3 regions of the Paenibacillus sp. CFBP13512 genome follow, and region 1 is predicted to be linked to each of the others. Evidence: predicted binding sites of a transcription regulator. Region 1 holds the regulator's gene; each other region holds the start of a gene.
What was found. The regulator LexA, encoded in region 1, represses DNA repair genes until DNA is damaged. The targets are predictions, from matches to a motif close to CGAACATATGTTCG.
Positions count from the first base shown of each region.

Region 1 (5,485 bases):
CTCACTGCCTGTACCTCCTCAACGATAATGATTACTTTGACTATACTAGAACTAGAATGCTTGCTCAGATATAGATGCTATATGCCAATCATTCTCCAAAAAGCTTACGCTTTTTCTTGAATCGTAATTTTGTGTTGTGCTGCAAATGTACGCAAATGCTCGCTCATTGCATCTGTATCATAACGGTTTAGAGTACGAGAGAATACCCAGCTTCCACCTTTGGAGCTATGTTCAATAACAACATATCCTTTTTGAAGACGGATACTTTTCACTTGAGATGAAGAAATCAGACGATCACGATTAAATTTGGTTGTAATCAGTGAATCTCTACCAATTTTCAAGTACGGTTTGCGGAAATAAAGCATAACACCCAGTAAGATATACAATGCGACAGTAATGATAAAGATCGCACTAAATCCATCAGCTGTTGGATACATAATACCCATAACAGCATAAATAATTCCCAATATCACTAGAGCAGCTGGAAAAACAATATTTCTTCCTTTATATGCCGTATATTCGGAAATACTGGTTTTGCCACCGATAGAAGTCTGACCTTGTTTTCTACGTGTAGCATTGACTTGCTTTGAGTTACGTCGAACTTGCCTTTCCCAGGAACGGGACATACTTTGTTTCCCCCTAATAGATAATGTAAGCCTTACAATAAAAGCAGAAGACTTCCTTCTATCTTATCATGCCAGAACAAGCCCCAAATTTCTATAGCAAAATAGGATGCTCTGTTCTAGATCGGCCAGAGCACCCTTATTATCGTTCATTTTTCTTTTGTGGATTGAAGCTATTATATGTTCTTATTTCTGACTATTTTTGGTGTTATCCGATGATTCAGTATCTTCTACAAATTCAATTGTATCTAATTGTTGACGGAAATTACTGCGAATATTATTCAAATAAACAGCACGTAATTCATCACGTTCTATCGTTTCTTCTGCTGTAAGACCTGAACTTTTCTTTTTACGAGCTAATTCATTGATGCGTGTAATCAGTGTATCGATATCCATAATTAACCTCCATGTGATCGGTGTGCTTTTTGCCCCACTAACTTTGACATGTAAAAAAAAGCTTGTCAAGATCTATAGATCTCAACAAACTTTGACGATATTGATCGTTCGATCACAATATTCCTAACCGGATGACATTATCCCATACACAAACTACCTGCGATACATGTATCCATAAGTCATGTATATTTAAGTTCAGTATAGTGTATTAATCGTAAGGAATAACCAACACATCTCCTGCTTGGATTTCGCTTGAATCCAATTGATTCTCACTACGAATCTGAGCAATATAATCTCGCGTATCTGTCTGTACAGATTTGTATTCTTTCGCAATACTCCATAGACTGTCTCCTGCATGTACCACTACTTTTTGTGTAGGGCCTTCTACCTTGTCTGCAACTACGAAATTATGAATGACTCCACCGTATAACAATACGCCTGCAAAAACAAAACATACCATCAAACGTCCGCCTGATTTCCATTTTACTTTTTGCGCTGTGCTTTGGATAAGATGAAGTGTTTTTTGACGTAACGTCTTTTTGCCTTTTGGTTGAATCGGCTTGCGGATCTTCTGTACGGTAGGTACGTAAGTCCACTCATCCACAACTACATCTTTGTCCGCCCGTGTAGCATGAATAGCTTCTTGTTGTGCTTGCTTTTCCGAATAACCTGTTGATGTATGATGTATATCTGATCCTGATGTATCAATCTGTTGTTCATCCTCTTCAGACTGATTGTGGATGCTACGATATGTAGTATATTTTAACATTTTCATCACGCTCCAAACATTTGTTCTTGTTTTCTCAAATTCACTATAACACGAACATATGTTTTACTCAATAGTTTTTTACGAACTTTCGTTCGTGTTTTTTATCGCAACTTTTGGACTATAGATAATGCTATTTAGATGATGAATAGACTACGAAAATAAGCAAATAACAAATAAATATACAAATTTTAGAACTTATGTTTGTACGAACGGTAGTTCTATGTTATAATTTTGCCAAACGTTACTAGCATTGGGGTTGATAAGGTATGTCAAAAGTTTCAAGTCGCCAACAGGCCATTTTGGAATTTATCCGAAATGAAGTCAAACTTAAAGGTTACCCGCCATCTGTACGTGAAATTGGTGAAGCTGTAGGTCTTGCTTCTAGTTCTACTGTACATGGTCATCTGGATCGTTTGGAGAAAAAAGGACTGATTCGACGCGACCCGACCAAACCTCGTGCCATCGAGTTGTTGGGTCAAGAAGAGTCTGAAAGTAATATTCTTTTCGCTCAAACGGTATCTCGTGTTCCTATTATTGGAAAAGTAACCGCCGGTGTTCCGATTACAGCTACAGAACATATTGAAGATTACTTCCCTCTACCACAGAATTTTACAGGTGAAGGACAAGTATTTATGCTTTCTGTAGTTGGAGACAGTATGATTGAAGCAGGAATTTATAATGGTGATTACGTGATCGTACGTCAACAACAAACCGCTGATAATGGCGATATTGTTGTCGCTATGACAGAAGACGATGAAGCAACGGTCAAAACTTTTTATAAAGAAAAAGACCATATTCGTCTACAACCTGAAAATCCTATGTATCAGCCACTACGTCTGACGCATGTTACGATTTTGGGTAAAGTTGTAGGTTTGTTCCGTAATCTGCACTAAATCATATGTATCATAAGAAAAGACCACTATCTTAATCGATAGTGGTCTTTTTTGTAGTTTATTACTATTACATATTTATTGTATATATTTCCATAGAGCTGTTTTAATAACATCTTCAGCTTCGATCTCACTAAAAGGAACATCTACTTCTTTTCCATTCTGCTCCATTTTATACATCCACACAGGATGATCGATTGGATTTAAATATAATGATTCTACAGCAAGTTGAGGTTTTCCTGGATTGTGTGAGCAACTATATTCTATATAAGCTTCTCCATGATAGTGCTCAGTCAGATTTTTTTTAACAGCATTGATCGTAATAACAACGAGAGCGATTGTAATGACTAATTGAGTTCCATCTTTTTTTTGAACACTACAATCTTCTTTGAAATTTTCTTGGATCTCTTCTAAAATCGTAGAAAACTTCATCCATAAATCTTCGCAGTGTTCTAAAAAATGTTCGTGGATTTCTAAAGAATAGGTATGAGCTTTTTCCTTCTCTACTTTCTCTTCTCGCGCACGTATTGCCGCAGACTCAATCCAACCCATAACCTCACCTCTCTCATAAGTTAAATTACCCTTTCATCATAACCTAATCTGAGAGAATGAATACCTTTTATTTCCTCTTACTATTATATTTTTTCAACTAATATCTTGTTCTACCTTATCCAAAAAGCTTAGTATCCATTAATTTAGCTAATAATGCTTTGAAATCTTTACTTTCTGCTTTTTCTGCTAATTGAGATTCTAATATATTGAATTTTTCTGCTACAAAATAAGCATTCAAAAATACGCTCAGATGATCTTTGGCAATCGCTTCTGCATTCTCTTTATCTGATGAATAACTTGAAATCACAGTGTATGCAAATTTTTGGGGATCAATTTTCATTTTGGATTTCATTGTGTATTCTCCTTTCTGAATGTTTATTAAGCTTTATTAAGCCATACACGCATTTCGCCTATTTGTCGGTTCGCCCAGCAGTAATAAGGAATTAGACGTAACGCTGTAGACGTATACGTTTGAGGAGCTTTAGAAGCATATAATACATCTTCCCACTCTGGTTCTATATTTCTTTTTCGAGCTTCTACTTTAATCGTGCCTACTCCACCTAATAATTGTTCATCAAATTCATACTCATATGTCTGATCTTGCGTTAACTGAACCAAATGCAAATGCTCTCCATTATCAACCTCTTCTGCACAATATATAAATGGCCCTCGACCTATAGCAACTTTGCCTATATCCGCCCGTACTAATGGATGAGCGGTATATTCTTTAATCTCCATCGGTAACTTCAATTCTAGCTTGTCATTACTATGCCAGATTCGATCAATGTGTATATATCCGTTGATGGGGTCTGCATCTATAGGATTACCATTTAACAATAAAGAATAATGTTCAGCCCAGTATGGCAATCTAATGGCTAATGTAAACGAAGTGGATTGCTTCATCTGTGTGACTATAGAAACATCACCTTCCCATGGCAAATTAGTAATTTGCTCCAATTGCACAGGATGATCATTGATCTCTAACTCTGTTGTATGGGTCATAAATAAATGAGTGTATATCGTATTTGTGTCTGCTTGAACAGTATAAATATATTTGTGAAGTGATGTTAATAAGCGAGCTAGATTCGGCGGACAACAAGCACAACCGAACCATTCTGGTCTTGTAAATTTCACATGACTTTTCCCCGGATCATGACGGCTACTTTCTGGATGCACTTCTAGCGGATTGACATAAAAGAAATGCTTACCATCCAGCGCCATACCACCAATAGCAGTATTGTATAAGGCACGTTCTAGCACATCTGCATATTCAGATCTCGCTTCATTTTTGAGCATATTAAAGGCAAAAAAGATTAATCCGATCGAAGCACAAGTCTCACAATACATCGTATCATTAGGTAAATCATAATCGAGTGTAAATGCTTCTCCATCTACTGTTGATCCTATTCCTCCTGTAATATACATGCGTTTGTTGATTATATTTTTCCAAAGACGACGACAAGCTTCTAACATCGCGTTATCCCCTGCTAATAAAGCAACATCTGCCATAGCAGTACACATATAGACTAATCTTACGGCATGACCTTCTGCGGTCTGCTGTTCTAAAATAGGTTGATGTGCTTGATAGTACTCCAAAGGACGATGATTCATACCTTCAATTACAGCTTTGTGACCATTATCTGCTGCTTGTTGTCTGGCAAAAAATGTTGTATCCGTTCCACGCTCATACAGAAAATAACGGCTAAGCTCCAGATAACGTTGCTCTCCAGTCAATGAATACAGTTTGGTTAATGCTAGCTCTATTTCTTCATGACCATCATAGCCTTGAATCTGGTGTTCTTCTTTGCCAAAATGAACATCTATACAGTCTGCTAATCGACAAGCGATCGTTAATGCTTTTTCATTGTGAGTCGATTCATAATAAGCAACAGCTGCTTCAATAAAATGACCTGCACAATACAATTCATGACTTTCTGCTAATTTTTTAAATCTACGCTCTGGTTCTTCGATTGAGAAATACGTATTGAGGTATCCATCTTCCTCTTGTGCTAAAGCAATCAGATCTATCACGCCATCTGCTAATTCTTGTAACTCTGTATCCGCATGAATCGATAAAGAGTAAGCAACCGCTTCAAGCCATTTGTACACATCACTATCTTGGAAAACCCAACCATAATGATTACCCTGCTTCAATCCAGCAGCAATTTTGAAATTCTCTATTGCATGACTTTTTTCAGAAGGAATACTATTATCGTTTCTTTCTTTTTCAATCGTAATATTCGCATTATCGTTCA
Region 1 covers NZ_QGAD01000003.1:63,264-68,748, reverse strand. Annotated here, with positions in the region: gene PaeCFBP13512_RS04765 (HAD family hydrolase) at 1-5, opposite strand, end outside; gene PaeCFBP13512_RS04760 (hypothetical protein) at 105-626, opposite strand; gene PaeCFBP13512_RS04755 (DUF896 domain-containing protein) at 810-1,019, opposite strand; gene yneA (cell division suppressor protein YneA) at 1,228-1,788, opposite strand; gene lexA (transcriptional repressor LexA) at 2,055-2,681, shown strand; gene PaeCFBP13512_RS04740 (hypothetical protein) at 2,757-3,230, opposite strand; gene PaeCFBP13512_RS04735 (hypothetical protein) at 3,346-3,582, opposite strand; gene PaeCFBP13512_RS04730 (glycoside hydrolase family 127 protein) at 3,609-5,485, opposite strand, start outside.

Region 2 (5,485 bases), on a different contig from region 1:
AACAAACAAGAAAAGTTATAATGAAAGAACGACTTTATTACAAAGACAACAAGTTGCCGTCTTGAAAGAAGAGTGAATAAATTGAAAATTGGTGTGTTGGACTCGGGGATTGGTGGATTAACTGTTTTACATGAGATGTTAAAGGTATTGCCAGAGGAAGACTATATTTTTTATGCAGATACTCAGCATGTGCCTTATGGTGAAAAGCCTAAAGACGAAGTGCGTCAGTATATTTTTGAAGCGGTAGATTATTTAGCTGCGCAAGATATTAAAGCGCTGGTGATTGCTTGTAATACAGCTACCAGTATAGCAGTCAATGATCTACGTCAAGCTTATGACTTTCCTATTCTAGGTATAGAACCAGCGGTGAAGCCTGCGGTTCAGAACAGTATGATTAAGCGCAAAAAGGTATTGGTCTTCGCAACCACATTAACATTACAAGAAGAAAAATTTCAAAATTTAGTCCGTTCTATTGATACTGCTGATATTGTAGAAAGTTTGGCTTTGCCAGGGTTGGTACAATTAGCTGAAAAGCGTCAATTCGCAGAGGAAGAAGTGCAGTCTTATTTGGAACAAGCGCTATCTGGACTTGATCCCAATCAATACGGAACTATCGTCTTAGGATGCACTCATTTTCCTTATTTTAGAGAACACTTGCATCATTTCTTTCCAGAAGAAGTAGATATTATTGATGGTGGAGAAGGCACAGCACGAAATTTATATCGTATATTACAACAACATTCTTCAATTGGTGAAGGAACAGGTAAGATAATGTATGTAGAATCTGGCAAAGTTATTCATGAGGCAGAGCAGTTAGAAGCTTATCATCAATTGTTAGTCAGATTATCGTCCCCATCCCCATTTCGCTCATCCTAAAAAATGATTCTATCCTCATATATACCAAGTAAAGCGCAGCCTATCATGATAAGCTGCGCTTTTTGCTATACAAATCAGCAAAAGATGTAGTGTACATCAGCAAATATTTTTTGGATAAGCAGTATTCTAAAAATGGAGTACACTTTCCACAGCTTTGGTTAAGAAACCTGAGTAGGAGAAGTAGAAGCAAGAGCAGACGGTGTAGAATGACGAAGGGAACGGGTAGCTTTGATCGACATAGATTTACGTTTGGTTGCAGGAGGTCTAACCACAGATGTATTGACAGCATGAGAGGATGAGTTAGTGAACGTCTGAGGAATAACTTCTGCTCTCGTCGGAGAAGCAGTGTATCCTGTTAGACGAGGATGAAGCGGTTGAACAGGCTTAATCGTAGGCTTCAGCTTGGACTTCGCAGGTTGCCATGCCAAAATCTGATCTTCACGAAATGTACGTGGACTTCCTGTACGTAGACAGTCTGCATATACCAGACCTTTACGAATATGCTTAATCTCTATACGTCGTTGAGTCAATTGATTCGAACGATCCATATACACAATTTCTACAATTTCGCCTCTATATTTAGATAACATATCGTATTCTCCTATCCGAACATTTGTTCTTATTTATATTCTTATTATATACGAACATACGTTTCTTTTTCAAGTGTTATTTAAACCTTATTTATAATCATTCAGATAAGTACCAATTACATATGGATCGTACCATACGAACTATTGATTTCAGTCTATGCTTATATTGGGTAAGTGAAGTGATAACGATTTATGGATAAGTACAGTTATTCAAGGAGGACATAATGAAAACTAATATTCCACAATTATTATCTCAAATGACGCTTGAAGAAAAGGCGAGTCTTTGCTCAGGTCTTGATTTCTGGAAAACACAACCGATCGAACGTTTAAATATTCCGTCTGTCATGATGACCGATGGGCCGCATGGATTACGTAAGCAAGGGAAAGAAGCTGATCATCTAGGGTTAAACGATAGTGTACCTGCGACTTGTTTCCCTTCAGCGGCAGGCATGGCTTCTTCATGGAACCGTGATCTTATCCGTCAAGTAGGGGAAGCACTAGGTCAAGAATCACAAGCAGAAGATGTAGCTGTATTGCTTGGACCTGGAACCAACATCAAACGTTCGCCGTTATGTGGACGCAACTTTGAATACTTTTCTGAAGATCCCTATCTTTCTGCGGAATTAGCTGCTCATCATATTCAAGGGGTACAAAGTCAGGGTGTCGGTACATCACTCAAGCATTTTGCTGCTAACAATCAAGAAGAACGTCGTATGAGTGTAGATGCGATTGTCGATGAGCGTACATTGCGTGAGATTTATCTAGCTAGCTTTGAAGGAGCGGTTAAGAAATCTCAACCTTGGAGCGTTATGTGTTCTTACAATAAATTAAATGGAACATATACAGGAGAAAATAAATTTCTGTTAACCAAAGTATTACGTGAAGAATGGGGATTTGAAGGGTTTGTAGTCTCCGATTGGGGCGCTGTGAACGAACGTGTAGACGGACTTCGTGCAGGATTAGAACTTGAAATGCCTGCTAATAATGGTATTGGTGATGCCAAAATTGTCAAAGCTGTTCGAGAAGGACAATTGGATGCAGAGGTATTAGATCAAGCCGTTACCAAGATTTTGGAATTTATTTTCAAAGCGGTCGAGCAACGTCAAGCAGATGCTACGTATAATGCAGATGAACATCATGCACTAGCGCGTAAAATAGGACAAGAAAGTATGGTTTTACTCAAAAATGAAGATCACCTTTTACCTCTTGCTAAAAAAGGAAAAATTGCGGTGATCGGTGAATTTGCACAAAATCCTCGTTATCAAGGCGGCGGCAGTTCCCATGTGAATCCAACTCAACTGGATAAAGCATTTGACGAAATTACTCAATTAGTAGGTGATCAAGGTCAGGTATCGTATACAGCTGGATATGATCTCGATAGCGATGATGTCCAAACCACATTAGTCCAAGAAGCGGTACAACAAGCAGCAGAAGCAGATGTGGCTATTTTGTTTACTGGCTTACCTGATCGGTATGAATCTGAAGGATATGATCGAACTCATCTCAATATTCCGCAAAATCATCAACAATTAATCGAAGAAATTGCTAAAGTACAGCCTAATCTTATTATTGTTCTTAGTAACGGCTCACCTGTAGAAATGCCGTGGATCAACCACGCCAAAGCTGTATTAGAAGGATATCTGGGTGGACAAGCATTTGGAGGTGCAGTTGCGGATCTACTCTTTGGTGAAGTAAGTCCAAGCGGTAAATTAGCAGAAACGTTCCCTATGCATTTAAGTGATAATCCATCATTTTTATATTTCCCGGGGGAAAAAGATCGGGTCGAATATCGTGAAGGTATTTTTGTAGGTTATCGTTATTATGATACCAAGCAGGTAGAGCCTTTGTTCCCATTTGGTTACGGACTCAGTTATACGTCATTTGAATATAGTGATCTACAGTTAGATCGTCAGCAATACAGCGACCAAGATAAAGTAAAAGTGAGTGTGACGATTACCAATACAGGCAAAACAGCAGGTAAAGAAATTGTACAATTGTATGTAAGCGATCATGAGAGTACAGTGATACGTCCGCAAAAAGAATTGAAAGGATTCGCTAAAGTTCATCTACAAGCAGGGGAAAGTCAGACAGTACAGTTTACCCTCGATAAACGTGCTTTCGCTTATTACAATGTAGATATTGCGGACTGGCATGTAGAATCAGGAACATTTGAGATTCTAATCGGTTCTTCTTCTCGTGATATTCGTGTGCAACAATCAGTAGAGATACAATCGACAGTAGAACTTCCTATTACGATTGACCGTAATACAACGATGGGTGATATTACAACACACCCAACGACTCAACAACTGGCTAAAGAATTGTTAGAACGTTCAGGAATGGGCGAATTATTTGATCCTAGTGATGATATGATGTCTGCTATGGTCAAAGGAATGCCTTTACGTGCTATGGTGAACTTTGGACAGGGTAAATATACAGAAGAAATGTTAGCTAAAGATATCGAAATATTGAATCAAGCATTTGTAAATAATCAACGTTAATTTGTAGATAAAACAGCCTTTTTCGCTATGGAAAAGGGCTGTTTTTTGCTGTCATCAAGCTGTTTTGGATCAGCATAGAAATAGAATTTATCCACCATATCCCAACAATAGCCGTCTATATCTTCCATTTATATGATACAATTATAAAGAGTCCACAATGGAAAGATCGAAGGAGCAAAACAAAATGGCGATAGAAGTGATACGCGTTCAAACTCAACAACAACTGGAAGAATGTTTAAAAATCCGGAAACAAGTATTTGTTGTAGAGCAGAAAGTTCCTGAGAGTCGAGAAATAGATCAGTACGATCATTTGCCTAATGATGGTGTAGCTTACCACTTTTTATTGCAAAAAGATGGTGAAAGTATTGCCGCAGGCCGTATGATTCGTTATGAAAATGGAGCAGCTAAAATGCAACGTATTGCTGTGTTGCCTGGTTATCGTAGAGGTGGATATGGCAAATCTATTCTTTTGGGTATGGAAAATTATGCGCGTCAAAATGGATTTGAAAAAGCTTTACTTGATTCTCAATGTCAAGCTGAAGGATTTTACAATAAAATGGGATATATCACGATTTCTGAAGAGCCTTTTGATGATGCAGGTATTGCTCATGTCAGTATGAAAAAGCAACTTGTTGTCACGATCTAATCTTTTCACCTATGTATAGATATGAATGAACGTAGTAAAACCGCGCCAGTTGCATAGGGCACGGTTTTTTGTTTTGTTGATCTGTCGATAGGAGGGTTATGATCCTAACGTGTAAATTTTGTGTTGTTCTAAAAATGTCATTTCTTTTGTTTTGCCTACAAAATCATCTTTATCGTCGTTATAATGCATCAACAGAATAGTCGAACGTACTTGTTCTGGTAAAGACAGCAATTCATCTAACGTGGCATGAACAATACCCGGAGGATGTAATTGGCAATCATGCAGAATGGTCTGCACCCCTCGCTCATATACCAAATGTTCCAGCAGATGAGGTTGGAATTTCATATCTCCGCTATAAAAAATAGTCTCATTCAGTAAAAAGGAATAGCTATTCTTACCATCGATATGCGGAGTCTGAATCAATTCAATATCCAGTCCTTCGGTTAAAGTAATTGGTTGTTCAGCCACAATCGGTCTCACATCAAACACATCTTCGATTCGTTCTATTCCTTCTTGTGTCATTCCACCAGATAACGTGTGCTCCCATAGTGGACGAACCAATGTACTTGCAATATATAGAACCGGTTTACGATTATAGATAAATTTCATTTGAAAGCCTAGCTCTTCCAGTCCTCCAACATGATCTCCATGAATATGAGTCACTAGAATCGCATCTATTTCATTGACCGTTTTACCCAATTGATGTAAAGCCAGTGGAGCTGTAATACCGCAATCCACCATCAACGTATAGTCGCCTACATGAAGAAGGGCGTTGTTATTATGATAATTTTTGGCAAAAGCATTACCTGTTCCTAGCATTTGTAGTTCAATAGACACAGTATTCCTCCTGTCTGTATTGTACGTATGATCTA
Region 2 covers NZ_QGAD01000001.1:329,424-334,908, reverse strand. Annotated here, with positions in the region: gene murI (glutamate racemase) at 82-876, shown strand; gene PaeCFBP13512_RS01520 (WYL domain-containing protein) at 1,035-1,466, opposite strand; gene PaeCFBP13512_RS01515 (glycoside hydrolase family 3 C-terminal domain-containing protein) at 1,691-3,967, shown strand; gene PaeCFBP13512_RS23555 (hypothetical protein) at 3,964-4,095, opposite strand; gene PaeCFBP13512_RS01510 (GNAT family N-acetyltransferase) at 4,152-4,613, shown strand; gene PaeCFBP13512_RS01505 (MBL fold metallo-hydrolase) at 4,710-5,450, opposite strand.
Region 2: the regulator LexA is predicted to act here: its motif matches at 1,483-1,496, upstream of PaeCFBP13512_RS01520 (WYL domain-containing protein).

Region 3 (5,485 bases), on a different contig from region 1:
GTACCTGGTAATGAAGCTGTAACCGCATGGAATACTACCGCACTGAATATTATTAACAGTCAATCCAATATGTCGCTTATTCCTACGTTTGATTTATTTCAGCAAAATCTAAATAAATATTTATCTTCTGATCATTTCCATCCTAATGGTACAGGTTATGAACAAATTGCAGAACGTGTCGTCCAGAGTATCGAATAATGAGGTATACCCTGTATGGAAATGAGAGAGGAGCTAGATCATAATGGATTCTAAATTAACAACAACCCATCCCATAGCAACGGCTGATTCGCAGTCTGTATCATCTCAAGAAGAGATTGTATTATCTGTCCAGCATGTCAAAAAGAAAATCGGCAAAAAGTGGATTATCAAAGATGTCACTTTTGAAGTCAAAGCAGGTGAAATCTTTGGTTTTCTAGGACCGAACGGTGCAGGTAAAACAACAACGATTCGAATGCTTGTGAATCTGATTCGCCCCACAGAAGGAACGATCAATATTTGCGGTTACGATGTGACCAAGCAACCGGAGAAGGCTTTGGCTTATGTCGGTTCAATTGTTGAAAATCCTGAAATGTATCCTTACCTGACAGGATGGGAAAACTTAGAGCATTTTGCACGGATGCAGCCCGGTGTAGATGAGAAACGGATTCAAGAAGTCACCGAGATTGTCCGTCTGGATGAGCGTATCCACGATAAAGTAAGCAAGTACTCACTAGGTATGCGTCAACGGCTTGGGATCGCTCAAGCGTTGTTAGGTCGCCCTAAATTGCTTATTTTAGATGAACCGACCAATGGACTTGATCCTAAAGGGATTCGAGATATGCGTATTTTTATCCGCGAACTGGCATCGCAAGGTATGGCTGTGTTTGTATCCAGTCATTTACTCAGTGAAATTCAATTGCTTTGTGATCGAGTGGCGATTGTGGGACGAGGAAGTGTTATTGCTGTAGGCGGAGTAACAGAGCTGGTAGAAGATACACAGCATCTTGTGATATGGGAATTAGAACCTCAAGCACAAGGAGAACAGATTCTTCAATCAATACCTTCTATTCAAGTGCTTGATCTGGAGAGTTCTAACTTGGATAACGATACAGCAGCATCACTTCGACCGCATTCTATTATCACCGCAACCCCTGAAGAATACATTTCGACAACGATTGCTACACTTGTGCAAGCAGGGATTCAGATTCATAATGTACGCAAACTTAGCCCGACATTGGAACAACTATTTCTGGGCGTGACAGAAGGTGAATTTATTGAATAGTATATGGCCATTGGTACAGAATGAAACGATAAAAATTATTAAGAAAAAAAGATTTTATGTCGTGCTATTGGTTTTATTAGTACTGGTACCGATGTTTACTTATGCGCAGATGCGTCAAGCCCAAGAAAATCGCACCAAGTTCGGTGAAGATTGGCGTGTTGAATTACAGCAAGCAATCACAGATAACCAGAACTCATTAGGTAGTGATCGTGTACCTGAAGAATGGAAAAAATACCGTCGTGTGTTTGTCCAACAGATGCAATATTATTTAGAAAATGATGTGAATCCGAATGAACCGGGTGGCGTTACATTTACTCGCGAATTTCTGGATAACTCCAGTAGCTTATTTATCCCACTGCTTATTATGACGATTGCTTCTGATCTGGTATCGGCAGAACGAACAGGCGGAACGATCAAAATGTTGCTTACAAGGCCGATTCGTAGGTGGAAAGTATTGTTAAGTAAACTCATTACACTGACGATGTTTGTCTCGCTGATTGTCGTTTCAACCTTTATTATTTCCTACGTCATCTCAGGGGCAGCATTCGGATACAGTGGATTTAACATTCCTGTATTTACCGGATTCCAGCCGGGTGATACAGGAACCGATATGAGTAGTGTACACGCTATAGCCCAGTGGCAATTTATTTTGATGCAAATGGGATTGATCTGGTTTGTCGGGTTGACCGTCGGATTACTTGCCTTTATGGTATCTGTGTTAGTACGAAGTACCGCAGCCAGTATCGTTATTATGATGGCGGCATTGATTGCAGGTACCATTTTGACCAATATGGCGGCTTCGTGGAGCACAGCTAAATATTTATTTATGGTTAATTTGGGACTGACTAATTATTTATCAGGAAGCCCGGCACCGATTGAAGGCATGACATTACCATTCTCGCTTGGCGTATTGGCAGTATGGGCATTAGCGTCAGTTATTGTTTCATTTGCTGTATTTACCAAAAGAGATGTGCTCAATTAAAAAGTATAGTATGATTGCCTGCTTATCTTATGAAGATCAGCAGGCAAGTTTATTTACAAAAGATCATTATAGCTAATATAATGGGAAATCGTAGAATAATGTGACAAGTGGGTTTACGAAATGAAAAGATTAGATTACACTTAAAGAATAAAAGGAACATGTGTTTGCATTATACATTTATCTATCGAATAAATTACATTTTATGTAAATCAAAAGTGTCGACAAAATAAAAGCGTATGATATGATGGTTCGGGGTCAAGCGCGATTATTGATTTACCTATGGTATAATTTTCGACTAAGATTTATAATGCTAATCGTAGGTCAAACAGAACAAAGCAATATTTAGATTAAAGAGGGGGACCATGAATGGTCGAAAAGATCGATTCACTCACAAATTCATCCCGTGGTAATGTTAATCCGCCAGTTTCCGGGTATGATGCTGACGACATTCAGGTGCTTGAAGGGCTGGTTGCCGTACGGAAACGTCCGGGGATGTATATCGGTAGTACAAGTTCATCTGGGCTTCATCATCTCGTATGGGAGATTGTGGACAACGCAGTTGACGAGCATTTGGCAAAACATTGTTCAAAAATCGAGATTTCACTGAACAAAGATGGTTCGGTTACGGTTTTTGATAACGGACGTGGTATTCCGACAGGAATGCATAAAAGTGGAGTACCTACACCACAAGTTGTATTTACTATTTTGCATGCAGGTGGTAAATTCGGCGGTGGAGGATACAAAAAGTCCGGAGGTCTACACGGAGTTGGTGCTTCAGTAACGAATGCATTATCCGAGTGGCTAGAAGTAGAAATTTATCGTGATGGTGGTATTCACCGTCAACGTTTTGAATATTGGGTTGATAAAAAAGAAAAAGAGCATGTAGGTGAGCCTGTAAGTGGTCTTGAAGTCATTGGCAAAACCAAAATTACAGGAACAAAAGTTACATTCAAACCAGATATTCGTGTATTCCAACAAGGAATTGCATTGAATTACGATACACTTGCTGAGCGTCTGCAAGAAATTGCTTTTCTGAATTCAGGCTTAGAAATTTTACTTAAAGACGATCGTAATGATAAAGAAGATCGTTTTTATTATGAAGGCGGAGCCAGTCAATTCGTAGAGTTTTTGAATGAAGGCAAAGATGTTCTTCATGATGTGATTCATTTCAATGTCGAGCGTGAAGATATCGAAGTCGAAGTAGCGATGCAGTACAATGCAGGATATACTGAAACGCTTGCTTCATTTGTAAACTCCATCCCTACACGGGGCGGCGGTACGCATGAGACAGGATTTAGAGCAGCATATACTCGTGTATTGAATGATTATGCTCGTAAAACAGCACTGATCAAAGAAAAAGATAAAAACCTCGAAGGTGGAGATTTACGAGAAGGCATGATGGCGGTTATAAGCGTCAAAATGTCAGATGTAGAGTTTGTCGGTCAGACCAAAGACCAATTGGGTAGTTCTTCCGCACGTGGAGCAGTAGATGCGGTAGTCGCTGAAAATATGCAACGTTTTCTCGAAGAAAACCCACAAGTCGCTCAAAAGCTGATCAAAAAAGCAGTTCAAGCTTCTCGTGCACGCGAAGCAGCTCGTAAAGCGCGTGATGATATGCGTACAGGACGCAAACGTAGCGAAAGTTCGAATCTGAACGGTAAGCTAAGTCCAGCGCAATCGAAAGATTTTTCTAAAAACGAACTGTTTATTGTCGAAGGAGATTCGGCAGGTGGTTCTGCGAAACAAGGACGAGATTCCAAGATTCAAGCGATTTTACCACTCAAAGGTAAACCGATGAATCCAGAGAAATCCAAACTTGCAGATGTAATGAAAAATGAAGAATATCGGGCGATTATTTCTGCTATTGGTGCAGGAGTAGGAACTGAATTTGCCATAGAAGATAGCAATTATTCCAAAATCATTATTATGACCGATGCGGATACCGATGGTGCACATATTCAAGTGTTGCTATTAACATTCTTCTATCGTTATATGAAGCAATTGATCGATAACGGTCGTATCTATATTGCTCAACCTCCGCTGTACAAGATTTCTCAACGTGCCGGCAAAAAATCGCAAGAACGTTATGTATGGACAGACGAAGAGTTGAATCAGTCGATGAAAGAGTTCGGCAAAAATGTAGATTTACAACGTTACAAAGGATTAGGTGAAATGAATCCAGATCAATTATGGGAAACAACGATGAATCCTGAAAGTCGTACATTACTTAAAGTACAGATCGAAGATGCTGCCAAAGCAGAACGTCGTGTATCTACATTAATGGGCGATAAAGTTGATCCTCGTAAACGTTGGATCGTCGAAAACGTAGACTTTACAGAATATGCGGAGTAAATAATTGTATCTGTGATATAGAAAAGTAATCTTGATGGATGATCAAACTAAATGAGCCGCTGCTTTAGTGCAGATGGAAGTGAGCATCATACCGTGCTTGGTTGGAATGGTATTCACTTCCCTCTGTACTCTGCGGCGGCTTCAAAATTATCCGGCGATAAGCTCGGAAGGTAAGGTGAACGGATGGCTATTGAAAATAACGATAAATTTTTACCAGCATTTCTAGAAGAAATCGTTGGAGACCGTTTTGGTCGCTACTCTAAATATATTATTCAAGACCGCGCGATTCCTGATGTTCGTGATGGATTGAAACCGGTACAACGTCGTATTTTGTATGCTATGTACGATTCAGGCAATACACCGGAAAAAGGATATCGCAAATCAGCTAAAACAGTCGGTGACGTGATGGGTAACTATCATCCTCATGGTGATTCATCGATCTATGATGGTATGGTACGGATGGCACAACCTTGGAAAATGAGTCATACGCTTGTCGATGGCCATGGTAACTGGGGATCGCCTGATGATGATCCAGCAGCAGCAATGCGTTATACCGAAGCTCGTTTATCTTCGATTGCGATGGAGATTTTACGTGATATTGATCGGAATACGGTTCAATTTAAAGACAACTTTGATAATACGACGCAAGAACCTGTCGTTTTACCAGCTCGTTATCCTAATTTATTAGTCAATGGCGTAAGCGGAATTTCATCAGGTTTTGCAACAGAAATTCCTTCGCACAGCCTGCGTGAAGTGATCGAAGGTTGTATTGCATTGATGGAAAAACCTGAAATGGAATTGCCTGAACTGATGAACTATATCAAAGGCCCGGATTTCCCAACAGGTGGTACGATCATGGGTGGAGACGGGATTCGTGATGCCTATTCTAC
Region 3 covers NZ_QGAD01000001.1:27,366-32,850, reverse strand. Annotated here, with positions in the region: gene PaeCFBP13512_RS00155 (GDSL-type esterase/lipase family protein) at 1-198, shown strand, start outside; gene PaeCFBP13512_RS00150 (ABC transporter ATP-binding protein) at 242-1,261, shown strand; gene PaeCFBP13512_RS00145 (ABC transporter permease) at 1,254-2,243, shown strand; gene parE (DNA topoisomerase IV subunit B) at 2,610-4,595, shown strand; gene PaeCFBP13512_RS23550 (hypothetical protein) at 4,647-4,769, shown strand; gene gyrA (DNA gyrase subunit A) at 4,779-5,485, shown strand, end outside.
Region 3: the regulator LexA is predicted to act here: its motif matches at 2,397-2,410, upstream of parE (DNA topoisomerase IV subunit B).